Regions from separate parts of the Citrobacter europaeus genome, predicted to be linked through region 1. Evidence: predicted binding sites of a transcription regulator. Region 1 holds the regulator's gene; the other holds the start of a gene.

Region 1 (7,279 bases):
TGGTGCCGGGTTCCCGCATCGGCCTGCTCGGTCGCAACGGCGCGGGTAAATCGACGCTGATCAAGCTGCTGGCCGGCGAACTGGCCCCCATTAGCGGCGAGATTGGCCTGGCGAAAGGTATCAAGCTGGGCTACTTCGCGCAGCACCAGTTGGAGTTTTTACGCGCCGATGAATCGCCTATTCAGCACCTGGCGCGCATGGCGCCGCAGGAGCTGGAGCAGAAACTGCGGGACTACCTCGGCGGATTCGGCTTCCAGGGCGATAAAGTCAGCGAAGAAACTCGCCGCTTCTCCGGTGGTGAAAAAGCGCGTCTGGTGCTGGCGTTGATCGTCTGGCAGCGCCCGAACCTGCTCCTGCTTGATGAACCGACCAACCACCTGGACCTTGATATGCGCCAGGCGCTGACCGAAGCGTTGATCGATTTCGAAGGCGCGCTGGTCGTGGTCTCGCACGACCGTCACCTGATTCGCTCCACCACCGATGACCTCTATCTGGTGCACGACAAAAAAGTCGAGCCGTTTGACGGCGATCTGGAGGATTATCAGCAGTGGCTGAGCGATGTGCAAAAACAAGAAAACCAGAGCGACGAACCGGCAAAAGAGAGCGTTAACAGCGCCCAGGCGCGTAAAGACCAGAAGCGTCGCGAAGCTGAATTGCGCACCCTGACGCAGCCGCTGCGTAAAGAGATTACCCGTCTGGAAAAAGAGATGGAGAAACTGCACGCACAGCTGGCGCAGGCGGAAGAAAAACTCGGCGACAGCGAACTGTATGACCAAAGCCGCAAAGCCGAACTCACCGCATGCCTGCAGCAGCAGGCCAGTGCAAAATCCGGACTGGAAGAGTGCGAGATGGCCTGGCTGGAAGCGCAGGAACAGCTTGAGCAGATGCTGGCCGAATAGTCATGAGTGCCTGATAAGGCGAAGCCGCCATCCGGCTCCTGAGCCGAAAATGCCTGATGACGACGCTCGCGCGTCTTATCAGGCCTACGTTTCGTTTATGTAGTTGTGGCCCAGGCTCGCGTAACCTGCTGGCTGACTAGCGACAAAATCACATATTGGCTAACCCGCACGCGCTGTGCGCGGTATAGTTATTCTTTCCGATTATTAATTGCTCTGGTGTTATGGTTGAAATCACGTCCACAGAAATGACCCCACCTACCGACGATTCGCGAGAATTCCGCCCGATGCGCGGTATCAGTAACCGCCATCTGCAGACGATGCTGCCGCGCTTAATTCGCCGCAAGGTGAAGTTCGACGCCCACTGGCAGCGTCTGGAATTGCCCGATGGTGATTTTGTCGATCTGGCGTGGAGTGAAGATCCGCAACAGGCGAAACACAAACCGCGCCTGGTGGTTTTTCACGGTCTGGAAGGTAGTCTGAACAGCCCGTACGCACATGGCCTGATTGAAGCGGCGCAAAAGCGCGGCTGGCTGGGCGTGGTAATGCATTTTCGCGGCTGCAGCGGTGAACCCAATCGTCTGAACCGCATTTATCATTCGGGCGAAACAGAAGATGGCACCTGGTTTTTACACTGGCTGGAGCGTGAGTTCGGTCGCGTGCCGACCGCAGCGGTGGGCTATTCGCTCGGTGGCAACATGCTGGCCTGCCTGCTGGCCAAAGAAGGCAACGAGATTCCAATTGATGCCGCCGTTATCGTCTCCGCGCCTTTCGTGCTGGAAGCCTGTAGTTACCATATGGACAAGGGATTCTCTCGGGTCTATCAGCGCTACCTGCTCAATCTGTTGAAAGCCAATGCCTCGCGTAAGCTTGAGGCCTATCCAGGCTCGCTGCCGGTAAGTCTGTCCCAATTGAAATCTCTGCGTCGCATTCGCGATTTTGACGATCTGATCACCGCCAAAATCCACGGTTTCGCCGATGCTATAGACTATTATCGTCAGTGTAGCGCCATGCCGTTGCTCAACCAGATCGCCAAACCCACGCTGATTATCCATGCCAAGGACGATCCGTTTATGGATCATCACGTGATCCCGAAACCGGAAAACCTGCCTTCGCAGGTGGAGTATCAGTTGACTGAACACGGTGGCCACGTCGGATTCATTGGCGGCACGGTACGCCATCCTGAGATGTGGCTGGAATCCAGAATCCCCGACTGGCTGACAACGTATCTGGAGGTCTCATCATGATCATCCCCTGGCAAGATATCTCCCCGGACGCGCTGGACAATCTGATTGAAAGCTTTGTCTTGCGTGAAGGCACCGATTATGGTGAACATGAACGTTCGCTCGAACAAAAAGTCGCCGACGTCAAACGCCAACTACAATCAGGTGAAGCCGTGCTGGTGTGGTCTGAACTGCATGAAACGGTCAATATTATGCCGAGGAAGCAGATTCACGAGTAATCCGTAGCCGCCGGCCGACTTTACTATAATTATAACCATTTCATGGAGTTGTTATGTCTGCCAAACATCCGGTGATTGCGGTAACAGGATCCAGCGGCGCGGGGACCACCACCACCAGCCTCGCGTTTCGTAAAATTTTCGCGCAGTTAAATCTGCGTGCCGCCGAGGTGGAAGGTGACAGTTTTCATCGCTATACCCGTCCGGAAATGGACATGGCGATTCGCAAAGCGCGCGATGCCGGGCGGCATATCAGCTATTTCGGCCCCGAAGCTAATGACTTCGGTCTGCTGGAACAAACTTTCATCGAATACGGTCAGACGGGCAAAGGCCAGTCGCGAAAATATCTGCACACTTACGATGAGGCCGTACCGTGGAACCAGGTGCCAGGGACTTTCACGCCCTGGCAGCCGCTGCCTGAACCGACGGATGTCCTGTTTTATGAAGGACTGCACGGCGGCGTCGTCACCCCACAGCAAAACGTGGCCCAACATGTCGATCTGCTGGTTGGCGTGGTGCCGATCGTAAACCTGGAATGGATCCAGAAACTGACTCGCGATACCAGCGAGCGTGGACACTCGCGTGAAGCGGTGATGGACTCGGTGGTGCGATCAATGGACGATTACATCAATTACATCACGCCGCAGTTCTCCCGGACGCATATTAACTTCCAGCGCGTACCGACCGTCGATACCTCTAACCCCTTTGCCGCCAAGAGTATCCCGTCTCTGGATGAAAGCTTTGTCGTGATTCATTTTCGTAACCTGGAAGGGATCGACTTCCCGTGGCTACTGGCCATGCTGCAGGGCTCATTCATTTCCCACATCAATACATTGGTCGTGCCGGGCGGCAAGATGGGCCTGGCGATGGAATTGATTATGCTGCCGCTGGTCCAGCGACTGATGGAAGGCAAAAAGATAGGGTGAGGCGTGGAAAGTGCCCGATGGCGCTTCGCTTATCGGGCCTACGAATCAACATTATCCGGCGTCAGGGATTACGCGGCAACCACTTCATAGGAGTGGGTAATGTTCACCGCCTTTTCCAGCATCAGTGCCACGGAGCAATATTTTTCCGCTGAAAGGTCGACTGCGCGTGAGACTGATGCATCTTTCAGATCGTTACCCGTTACGATGAAATGCAGGTTGATGTGGGTAAACAGGCGCGGCGCTTCATCACGACGCTCTGAGGTCAGTTTCACTTCGCAGTTGGTCACATCCTGACGACCCTTTTGCAGGATCGATACCACATCAATTGCGCTACAACCGCCCGCCGCCATTAATACCATTTCCATCGGGCTCGGCGCTTTATCACCGGAGTTACCGTCCATCAGAATTTGGTGGCCAGAGGCGGACTCACCGAGGAAGGTTAACCCTTCAACCCACTTTACACGCGCTTGCATATTTCGTAACTCCAATGTTTCAATTTTCCTGACAGATTACGCGCACATAACAATTCTCGCAATGGAAGGCGACCTGCGTCATGCTGAAGCGAGACACCAGGAGACACACGGCGAAAGCTATGCTAAAACAGTCGGGATGCTACAGTAATACATTGACGTACTGCATGTATGCAGAGGACATCACATTACAGGCTGCAGTATATTTTTAGTAGCCCCCTTCCCAGGTAGCGGGAAGCACATTTTTGCAAACCCAGAGGCAGCGTCGTTTTCTGGCTCTGGAGACAGCTTATAACAGAGGATAACCGCGCATGGTGCTTGGCAAACCGCAAACAGACCCGACTCTCGAATGGTTCTTGTCTCATTGCCATATTCATAAGTACCCATCGAAGAGCACGCTGATTCACCAGGGTGAAAAAGCGGAAACGTTGTATTACATCGTTAAAGGCTCAGTGGCAGTGCTGATCAAAGATGAAGAAGGGAAAGAAATGATCCTTTCTTATCTGAATCAGGGCGATTTTATTGGTGAATTAGGCCTCTTCGAAGAAGGTCAGGAACGTAGCGCCTGGGTACGTGCCAAAACCGCATGTGAAGTCGCTGAAATTTCCTACAAAAAATTTCGCCAATTAATCCAGGTCAACCCGGATATTCTGATGCGCCTGTCTTCTCAGATGGCTCGTCGTCTGCAGGTCACGTCTGAAAAAGTCGGCAACCTCGCCTTCCTCGACGTAACTGGTCGTATCGCGCAGACTCTGCTGAATCTGGCGAAACAGCCTGATGCGATGACCCACCCGGACGGCATGCAGATTAAAATCACCCGTCAGGAAATCGGCCAGATCGTTGGCTGCTCCCGTGAGACCGTCGGCCGTATTCTGAAGATGCTGGAAGATCAGAACCTGATCTCCGCACACGGTAAGACTATCGTCGTCTACGGCACCCGTTAACCCCATCGAAGTGGCGCGTTACCCAGTAATGCGCCACTTTTGTTTGCACCGATGTGGCGAAGACTGATATACCACCCAGAGATCAACTACGCACTACGGCAGACGCTGGTGCTATGTTTACCTGTGGCTGTTGGTCTGATCATCGGTCAGCTTCATCTGGGCCTCCTCTTCTCCCTGGTCCCTGCCTGCTGCAACATTGCCGGTCTTGATACCCCGCATAAGCGCTTTTTCAAACGTTTAGCTATTGGCGCGTCTTTGTTTGCCGGATGCAGTTTGATCATGCAATTACTGCTGGCAAAAGATATACCACTGCCGCTTATCCTCACCGGCCTGACGCTAATTCTTGGTGTAACCGCCGAGTTGAGCCCTTTGCATGCGCGACTATTGCCTGCCTCACTTATCGCAGCGATTTTCACGCTAAGCCTGGCCGGCAACATGCCCGTCTGGGAGCCGCTGCTGATCTACGCGCTGGGCACGTTATGGTATGGCCTGTTCAACTGGTTCTGGTTTTGGATGTGGCGCGAACAGCCGCTCCGTGAATCGCTCAGCCTGTTGTATCGTGAATTAGCCGATTACTGTGAAACTAAGTACAGCATGCTGACCCAGCATGCCGACCCAGAAAAAGCGCTGCCTCCCCTGCTGGTTCGCCAACAAAAGGCAGTGGATCTGATTACCCAGTGTTATCAGCAAATGCATATGCTGTCGGCGCATCGCAACAACGATTACAAGCGCCTGCTGCGTGCCTTTCAGGAGGCGCTCGATTTACAAGAGCATATTTCCGTTAGCCTCCACCAGCCGGAAGAGGTGCAAAAGCTGGTCGAGCGTAGCCATGCGGAGCAGGTGATTCGCTGGAATGCGCGTACCGTAGCCGAACGCCTTCGGGTACTGGCCGATGATATTTTGTATCACCGTTTGCCGACCCGTTTCTCGATGGAAAAACAGATTGGCACACTGGAGAAAATCGCCAGGCAGCATCCGGACAACCCGGTGGGACAATTTTGCTACTGGCACTTTAGCCGTATTGCCCGCGTGCTACGCACCCAGCGCCCGTTGTATGCCCGTGACTTGATGGCTGACAAGCAGCGTCGGTTGCCGTTGATCCCAGCCCTGAAAAACTATCTGTCGTTGAAATCTCCAGCGCTGCGCAATGCCGGACGCATCTGCGTTATGTTGAGTATCGCCAGCCTGATGGGCAGCGCCTTACACCTGCCAAAGCCCTACTGGATTTTAATGACTATTCTGTTCGTCACGCAAAATGGCTACGGGGCGACCCGGGTACGCATCTTACATCGGTCGGTCGGTACGCTCGTTGGGCTGGTGATTGCCGGCGTCACGCTGCACTTTCATATTCCGGAAGGTTTCACGCTGGCAGCCATGCTGCTGATAACCCTGGTGAGCTATCTGATCATCCGTAAAAATTACGGCTGGGCTACCGTCGGCTTTACGGTCACGGCAGTTTACACCCTGCAACTGCTGACGCTGAACGGGGAACAGTTTATCGTGCCGCGGTTTGTCGATACGATCATTGGCTGCCTAATCGCCTTTGGCGGCACGCTCTGGCTGTGGCCACAGTGGCAGAGCGGTCTGTTGCGTAAGAACGCCCACGACGCGTTAGAAGCCGACCAGGAGGCCATTCGCCTGATCCTCAGCAACGATCCGCAGGCCACGCCGCTGGCGTATCAACGCATGCGGGTTAACCAGGCGCAGAACACGCTGTTCAACTCACTGAACCAGGCGATGCAGGAGCCAGGATTCAACTCGCACTACCTTGCGGACATGAAACTGTGGGTCACGCACAGCCAGTTCATCGTCGAACACATTAACGCGATGACCACGCTGGCAAGGGAACATACGATGCTGACGCCGGATTTGGCGCAGCGGTATCTGGAATCCTGTGAAATTGCGCTTCAGCGCTGTCAGCAGCGGCTGGAGTATGACGGACCGGGAAGCTCGGGCGATGTGAATATTCTCGAAGCGCCGGAGATGCTGTCCCACGGTCCGTTAAGCACTCTTGAGCAGCATCTGCAACGGGTTCTTGGGCATCTGAACACCATGCATACCATTTCGTCGGTAGCATGGCGTCAGCGACCGCACCACGGGATCTGGCTGAGCCGCCGACTACGGGACATGAAGGGTTAAAAGATTTGCCGGATGCGCTACGCTTATCCGGCCTACGAATCACACCTTACCCTGTAGGCCGGATAAGGCGCTCGCGCCGCCATCCGGCAATCAGCCCACCACCTTCGCGACAGCCTGCGCGAAACGCTGCATCCCTTCATCGATATCCGCCTGCTCTACCACCAGCGACGGCGCGAAACGCATTACGTCCGGCCCGGCGTTCAGCACCATCACCCCTTCGTGCGCGGCGGCATAGAGGAAATCGCGCGCCCGGCCTTTAAACTGCGGCTTCAACTCGGCGCCAATCAGCAGCCCCATCCCGCGAATATCGCTGAAAATGTCGAACTGTTGATCAATCTTGTGCAAATGCTGGACAAACGTCTGACGTTTGGCCTGAATGCCTCCCAGCACTTCCGGCGTGTTGATGATATCAAACGCTGCACCCGCTACCGCGCAGGCCAGCGGG
Region 2 (7,279 bases), 1.3 Mb from region 1:
TGATGATGTTAATTACTCTGCGTTATTTGTTTAAAAATTGTTTGTTTTTGCCCGGCAGGTAATTCGCAAACAGAGTCACTAATCGGTCGCTTAAAGGCGTCATTAGCCACCAGGGCAGACCAATCAGGACGACCGTCATGGAACCGATCAAGATATCGGTGAGCCAGTGAGCACCAATCATTACGCGCGGGAAGGCAAAAACCACAGCAATAATAAGGCCGATTATTCCGGCGGTTTTTCCGAAATAACGCAGCATAAATGCGGAAAAAATAAGCAGCATCATACCGTGATCGCCGGGGAAACTGTCTCTGGACGCATCTTTGGTCGGAATATGCAGCAGTTCGCTGACGCGGTAAATATTATCCAGCATCAGAGTGGGGCTGGCGCGTTTAACCGGAATAAGCGCCTGACCTAACTGATTTAATACCACTGCGGTGAGCAGCATAACCAGACCAATAGCGACAATGCGTCGGCGACCTTCCGACGTCTCTTTCAGCCAAAAATGCAGCATCAATGCGCCCATTGCCAGCAATGAGCAGCCATCAAATGCCCGGTTATTGGTAATAGCAACAATCCATAAGAATAGCGGGCTTTCCACCAGCTTCTGATTAAAGAAGCGGAAAACGCCCGTATCTATTGAAGACCAGATCCCATGCCCGGCAGGAAGATACCAGGAAAGAAACAGCGCCAGGCCCGCGATATTAAGCAGGAGGATAAGAGGGTATCGGGTTTTCATCGTCATTTACCATTGCTATAAAACGAAGGCAACCTTACGCGCTGGCGTCTAAACGAAGTCTCAACAATGCGCTCTGTAACGCATTCCAGTCGGTCTCGGTATCAGAGATGAGTTCAATACGACTATCCGGCGGCGCGACGTTTTGCGTCTCAATGTGCCAGTCGTCTCCCTGGCGGTTAATGCGCACCAGTCCCTCTTTTATACGCATTACACCTTTCACGCGCCCAACAGGAGCAAGACGCGACCACTCCAGCAGACCGATGGTATCGAATACCGTATCGGCGTCAAAAATCCAGCCGCAGGCCTGATGGCCCTGACCGCTGTTCAGGCTGCGCCGCCAGCGCTGCTGCGCCGGAAGACTCAACGCCGCCAGCCCCTTTTTGTCGGCATGACGATGATTATGCTCCGCGCTTGTCGGAAGCTCCGCAAGGTTGAGTCGGGGTAAATCCAGTAGCTGCCCGTCAATTTTCCCATGGTCGGCATGAACCAACTGGCGATTGCCGCCGTAGTGTTGCCACCAGCTTTGCAGGGCATTTTCGCTTTCCATCGTGGCCCGGTCGGCTTTGTTGGCAACAATGATATCGGCGGCGGCCAGCTGATCGCGGAAATTGTCATTGGCGACGCTTTTTTCATCCAGCAACAGGCGGGGGTCAAGGATACAGAGAGTTGCGCGCAAGTCGATCCACGGCTCGTAAACCGGCGCGGTGAGTAAATCCAGAATCTGTTTGGGATGTCCGAGGCCGGTGGGTTCAATCAGCAGACGGTCGGGTTTTCCCTGACGCAGCAGCGTATTAAGGCCTACCTGCATTGGCAGACCGTTAACGCAGCACATACAGCCGCCGGGGATCTCTTTTAGCAGTGCGCCGCTGTCGGCCAGCAGTGCGCCATCGATGCCTACTTCGCCAAACTCATTGACCAGCACGGCCCACTTCTCTGCGGGATCTTTGTTCGCCAATAGATGAAGAATAGAGGTGGTTTTGCCACTGCCGAGAAAACCAGTGATGAGATTGGTTTTAGTCACATTTACTCCAGAATCATAAATTACCGTAATGGCATTTAACAATCCTGGCGAAAAACGGGGAAAAAGAGAAGGGGTGGGAGGACGAAGACGTGCTTCGTCCTGCTTAATGGCAGAAATCGTTAATTTTTTAACGTTTCAATGACAGCCTGATGCGCGCCGTATTGGGCAATACGCTGCCAGGCCTGCTGAATGGCCGCGACAAACTGCGGATTCTGTACGAGATCGGCGGCGAAAATCTCATGCAGTGAAAGCAGGGCGCTGACGCGTTCTGATTCAGTGCTCTGTTTAACCAGAGCGGCAATTTTCTCACTTAACGGGTCACGAATATCAATCGCAGTGCCTGAATCATCCACGCCGCTCACGTAGCGCATCCAGCCTGCGACGCCGAGCGCCAGCAGCGGCCACTCGCTTTGACGTGCTAAATGTACGCGGATCCCTTCCAGCATGCGCTGGGGTAATTTCTGGCTACCATCCATCGCTATTTGCCAGGTTTTGTGTTTCAGCGCCGGGTTGGCAAAGCGTTCCAGCAGGCTTAAAGCATACTGGTCTAAATCCACATCGGTAATTTGCAGCGTGGGGGCCTGTTCATTGAGCATCAGCCGGTAAGCGGCTTCACGAAATGCGCTGTCCTGCATACAGTCGCTGATGTGCTGGAATCCGGCCAGATAGCCGAGATAAGCAAGGAACGAATGGCTACCGTTCAGCATCCGCAGTTTCATTTGTTCCCACGGCAACACGTTTTCGACCATCTGGACACCCGCGGTTTCCCATTGCGGACGACCACACACAAAGTTGTCTTCAATCACCCATTGGATAAACGGTTCGCAACTGATTGCGCAAGGATCGGCAACACCCAGCTCGTGGGCGATTTCAGCCAGCGACTCGTCGGTGGCGGCGGGAACAATCCTGTCCACCATGGTTCCCGGAAAACTGACGTGCTCCTGGATCCAGTGCGCCAGCTCAGGTGAGCGTTTTTCCGCCATTCCCAGTACGGCATTTTTTACCACATGGCCATTGTCCGGGATGTTATCGCAGGAGAGGACGGTAAATGGTTGCAGCCCGCGTTCACGTCGGCGGTGCAGCGCTTCTACAATTATTCCGGGCGCGGAGTGCGGTTCAGCCGGCGTCTGCATATCGTGAATAATTCGCGGATTAGAGAGATCCAACGATCCCGTCGCCGGATCGATACAGTAGCCTTTTTCGGTGATAGTTAACGAGACAATCGCCACCTGAGGCTCGCAGAATTTTTCAATAATGGCCGCCAGCGAATCCAGCGTGGCGTTCAGACACTCGTTAACGGCGCCGATGACGATGGGCTGATTGCCGTTTGCTCCTTTTTCTAACACGGTAAATAAATGGTCCTGTTCGCGAAGCTGACGCATCAGCCGATCGCCGCTGAACAGGCTGATCTCGCAAATTCCCCAGTCTCCACCCTGCGCGTTCAGCACCCTGTCGGTTAATAACGCCTGATGGGCGCGATGAAAAGCACCGAAACCAAAATGCACAATCCGCGTTTTTAATTGCTGGCGGTCGTACTGCGGCATCATGACATTTTCCGCCAGTGGCGCTGAGGCAATAGTTTTCATTTAATACACCTGATTAACCATTAATTAACAATGGCAGTATAAAGTTATATGACAGCAAATTGAATTGGTGTGCCTCATTTATCAGGGGAATGTGAGCTGGATCAATCAATGACCGGCCATCTGTTGATCATCCATGGGATGCCTGTATGGTAGTCATCATTCAGGTAGTTTAATTTGGTATAACAACTTGTGAGGTGAAGCAATGGAACAAACCTGGCGTTGGTACGGACCTAACGATCCGGTATCGCTTGATGATGTGCGTCAGGCTGGCGCAACGGGTGTTGTGACTGCCTTGCACCATATTCCTAACGGTGAAGTGTGGCCGGTAGAAGAGATTCAACAGCGTCAGGCCATTCTGGCTGAAAAAGGGCTGACCTGGTCGGTGGTGGAAAGTATTCCTGTTCACGAAGATATCAAAACGCGTTCAGGCCAGTACCAAACATGGATTGCCAACTATCAGCAGAGTATCCGCAATCTGGCGACCTGCGGCATTGATACTGTGTGCTATAACTTCATGCCGATCCTCGACTGGACGCGTACTGACCTGGAATATCAGTTGCCAGACGGCTCCAAAGCGCTACGTTTTGACCAGATTGCTTTTGCGGCCTTCGAACTGCATATTTTGCAACGCCCGGGAGCTGAAGCGGATTACACCGCAGAAGAACAACGTCAGGCGCTGGACTACTTCAATGCCATGAGCGATGCCGCAATTGAAAAGCTAACCCGCAATATCATTGCCGGACTGCCCGGCGCGGAAGAGGGCTATACGCTGGATCAATTCCGTGCGCGCCTCGCTGAATATGACGGCATCAGTAAAGACGATCTGCGCGATAATATGGCGGTATTCCTGCGGGCGATCGTGCCAGTGGCAGAAGAAGTGGGCGTGCGCCTGGCTGTGCATCCTGACGATCCGCCGCGTCCGATCCTTGGCCTGCCGCGCATTGTTTCGACTATCGAAGATATGCAGTGGCTGAAAGAAACCGTCGACAGCATCAATAATGGTTTCACCATGTGCACCGGCTCTTACGGCGTGCGTGCTGATAACGATCTGGTGAAAATGATCGAAACCTTTGGCGATCGAATCCACTTCACGCATCTGCGCTCCACCTGCCGTGAAGATAACCCGAAAACCTTCCACGAAGGTGCGCACCTGCAAGGCGATGTGGATATGGTATCGGTGGTCGCTGCCATCCTGAGTGAAGAACAGCGGCGTAAAAAGGCGGGTGATTTGCGTCCTATCCCGATGCGTCCGGATCACGGACACCAGATGCTTGACGATCTGCACAAGAAAACCAATCCCGGCTACTCCGCAATTGGTCGTCTGAAAGGGCTGGCGGAAGTTCGCGGCGTTGAGCTGGCGCTGAAACAAACTCAGTTCCGCGATCTGCTGTAAGACTTACCACAGGGATTGCGCCACCGGCGCGATCCCTGTTATTCAGCAAGGCTGCGTCAGCGCCTGCTCCAGTACCGACAGTACCCTATTAATCTGCTGTATCTGCAACCCGCCAAAGCCAAAAAACATCACCACGTCGCTGTTCTCCTTACGCCATGCGGTTTCTGACCCATTTTCTATATCCGCCAGAGTGTCAAACCGGATCCCAGCCTGCAGGCAGCGTTGTTGCAGCCTGGCTATCGTATCGGGGTGTCTTTCAACGCGTAACGAGAGATGCAGACCCGCCGTTGCGCCAGCGATTTTCCCTGTGGGAAACCGCGCGGAAAGGCCATCGCGTAACTGGTTGAGGCGCGCCGCATAGCTGCTGGCCAGCTTGCTGATATGCGTATAAAACACCTGGTTTTGCATTAATTCGGCTAAAAATTGCTGCAACAACCACTGACTGCCGTTGTTATTGAGCGCTTTCATATTCTGTACCGCCGGGAGCAATTCATCAGGGCAAATGAGGTAGCCAAGACGCGCCCCCGGTCCCAGCGTTTTAGAAAATGTCCCCATGTAGATAACCCGGTTGTGATAATCCATGGCTTTCAGCGCAGGAAGGTGATTCTCGCCATAGGTAAAAACAGCGTCGTAGTCGTCTTCTATGATATAAGCGCCGACGCGCTGTGCCCACGTTAATAATGCCTGACGGCGCTCCAGCGAAAGTACGCTCCCCATCGGATACTGGTGGGCCGGCGTCACATAGCAAAGCTGAGTTTCATATTCAGGTAAATTATCTGTTTGCAGTCCGTGGTTATCTACGGCAATTGACGTAATGTTTGCGCCGTAATAATTAAACAGATGCCATGCGCCAGAATAACAAGGGGATTCGGTCACAACGTGGCTTTTTTTTTGCTGGCTGACGGCATGATGAATAATAAATATCTGACTCAACAGCGACAATCCTTCCTGGATCCCGTTGGTAATAATGATGTTCTCTGCCCGGGTATTAATGCCACGAGATAAATTAAGGTATCTGACCAGTTGTTCACGCAGTGAAAATAATCCGTTTGGTGAATGATACCGGGTAAGCAATTGTTCTTTAAGTACGCTTGGCGCGTTATTCCATTTTCGCCAACTGGCCCAGGGAAAAGCATTGGGATCGGGGACGCCCATCCGGCAGTAACACTCCCGCCCAGGCTCTGCGTAAACATCGGTAGAGACCCCGGCTGCTTTGGGTGTTACTGGCGGAGAGCCCTGGGACATGGGAACATGCGCAGGCGGGATACGAACAGGCGTGGTGAATATCACCTCATAGCCAATGCCGTGTCGGCTCTTAATTAACCCAGCCGCCATAAGCTTATCATAGGCCATCACGACCGTTATTTTGGCTACATTCAATACCTGAGCCTGCTCGCGAATAGAAGGGAGTTTATCTCCACGCAACAAATCTCCCTGCTGAATAGCCTGTAAATAAAATTGAAATATCTGCAACTGTAGCGGAGTACGGCTTTCTCTATTGAGAGTCAGTGTGAGCATGAGAAAATCCTTATTTATAGATGGTCACTATATTACGAATTTCTGCTCTTTACTATTTGACGAATCTCATAGAGTGATTGCTGTTCCTATACTCTGCCTGCGCTGTCTCTATTTTTGATTTTTATTATCCCTTAGCGTGTCGCTATTAAAAAAATGGAGGCTAGCATGTCGTGGATAAGAAAAAATGCACTGTGGTGCGCATTCGTCGGAGCGGTAGTCATGGCCCTGGCGATTTGGGGAGCGTGGCAAGGCGTTCATTACACCAGTACTACCGGGTTTTGTTTATCGTGTCACTCGATGCGCACGGCTGGAGAGGAATATAAAACCAGCGTGCATTTTCGCAATGCTTCTGGCGTGCGTGCGGAGTGTAAGGATTGTCATATTCCGCCGGGCATCGTGCCAACGTTGGTTCGTAAAACGCAAGCCTTAAACGATCTCTACCACACCTTTATTTCTCCTTCGATCGATACCCCCGAAAAATTTGCCGCAAAACGGGCGGAGCTGGCCCAGCGGGAATGGGCGCGCATGAGCGCGAATAATTCAGCGGCGTGTAAATCCTGCCACAGCTATGAGGCGATGGATCACGGCAAACAATCGGCAAATGCGGCGGCACAAATGACTGCGGCGGCGGCAAAAGACAGCAACTGCATTGATTGCCACAAAGGAATTGCCCATCACAAACCCGATATGAGCAGCGGTTTTCGCGATCGCTTTAAGCAGCTACAGCGTCAGGATGCGTCGTCATCGCAGGCGAGCACGCTGTTCTCGTTAAGTGAAAAAGCACTGACGGCAACGGCAGGAAGCCCCGCAGGCAAAGCGCTGTTATTTCCCGCCACCGAGGTCAAGGTGCTGCAAAAAGGAGGCAGTAACGTGCAGGTCGAAATCACGGGCTGGCGTGAAACCAAAGGACGCGGGCGGGTGATCACCCAGTATATGGGTAAGCGCGTGTTTTCCGCCGTTCTCGATGACTCCCTGATGGCTAACGTAAAAGTGCTACAAACCCAGGTCGATCCTGACTCACATCA

What was found. The regulator CRP, encoded in region 1, controls carbon source genes, mostly activating them, when cyclic AMP is high. The targets are predictions, from matches to a motif close to ATGTGANNNNNNTCACAT.
Region 2: the regulator CRP is predicted to act here: its motif matches at 3,433-3,450, upstream of WHR59_RS07845 (mannitol dehydrogenase family protein).

The regions. Positions count from the first base shown of each region.
Region 1 is NZ_CP148084.1:391,262-398,540, reverse strand. Features, by position in the region: gene WHR59_RS01845 (ABC transporter ATP-binding protein) at 1-899, shown strand, start outside; partial or broken gene WHR59_RS01840 (hydrolase) at 1,075-2,143, shown strand; gene WHR59_RS01835 (YheU family protein) at 2,140-2,358, shown strand; gene WHR59_RS01830 (phosphoribulokinase) at 2,412-3,281, shown strand; gene WHR59_RS01825 (OsmC family protein) at 3,350-3,754, opposite strand; gene crp (cAMP-activated global transcriptional regulator CRP) at 4,063-4,695, shown strand; gene WHR59_RS01815 (YccS/YhfK family putative transporter) at 4,747-6,834, shown strand; gene argD (bifunctional acetylornithine/succinyldiaminopimelate transaminase) at 6,925-7,279, opposite strand, start outside.
Region 2 is NZ_CP148084.1:1,715,415-1,722,693, forward strand. Features, by position in the region: gene WHR59_RS07835 (phosphatase PAP2 family protein) at 23-742, opposite strand; gene WHR59_RS07840 (CobW family GTP-binding protein) at 771-1,757, opposite strand; gene WHR59_RS07845 (mannitol dehydrogenase family protein) at 1,877-3,343, opposite strand; gene uxuA (mannonate dehydratase) at 3,546-4,736, shown strand; gene WHR59_RS07855 (PLP-dependent aminotransferase family protein) at 4,779-6,254, opposite strand; gene torC (pentaheme c-type cytochrome TorC) at 6,420-7,279, shown strand, end outside.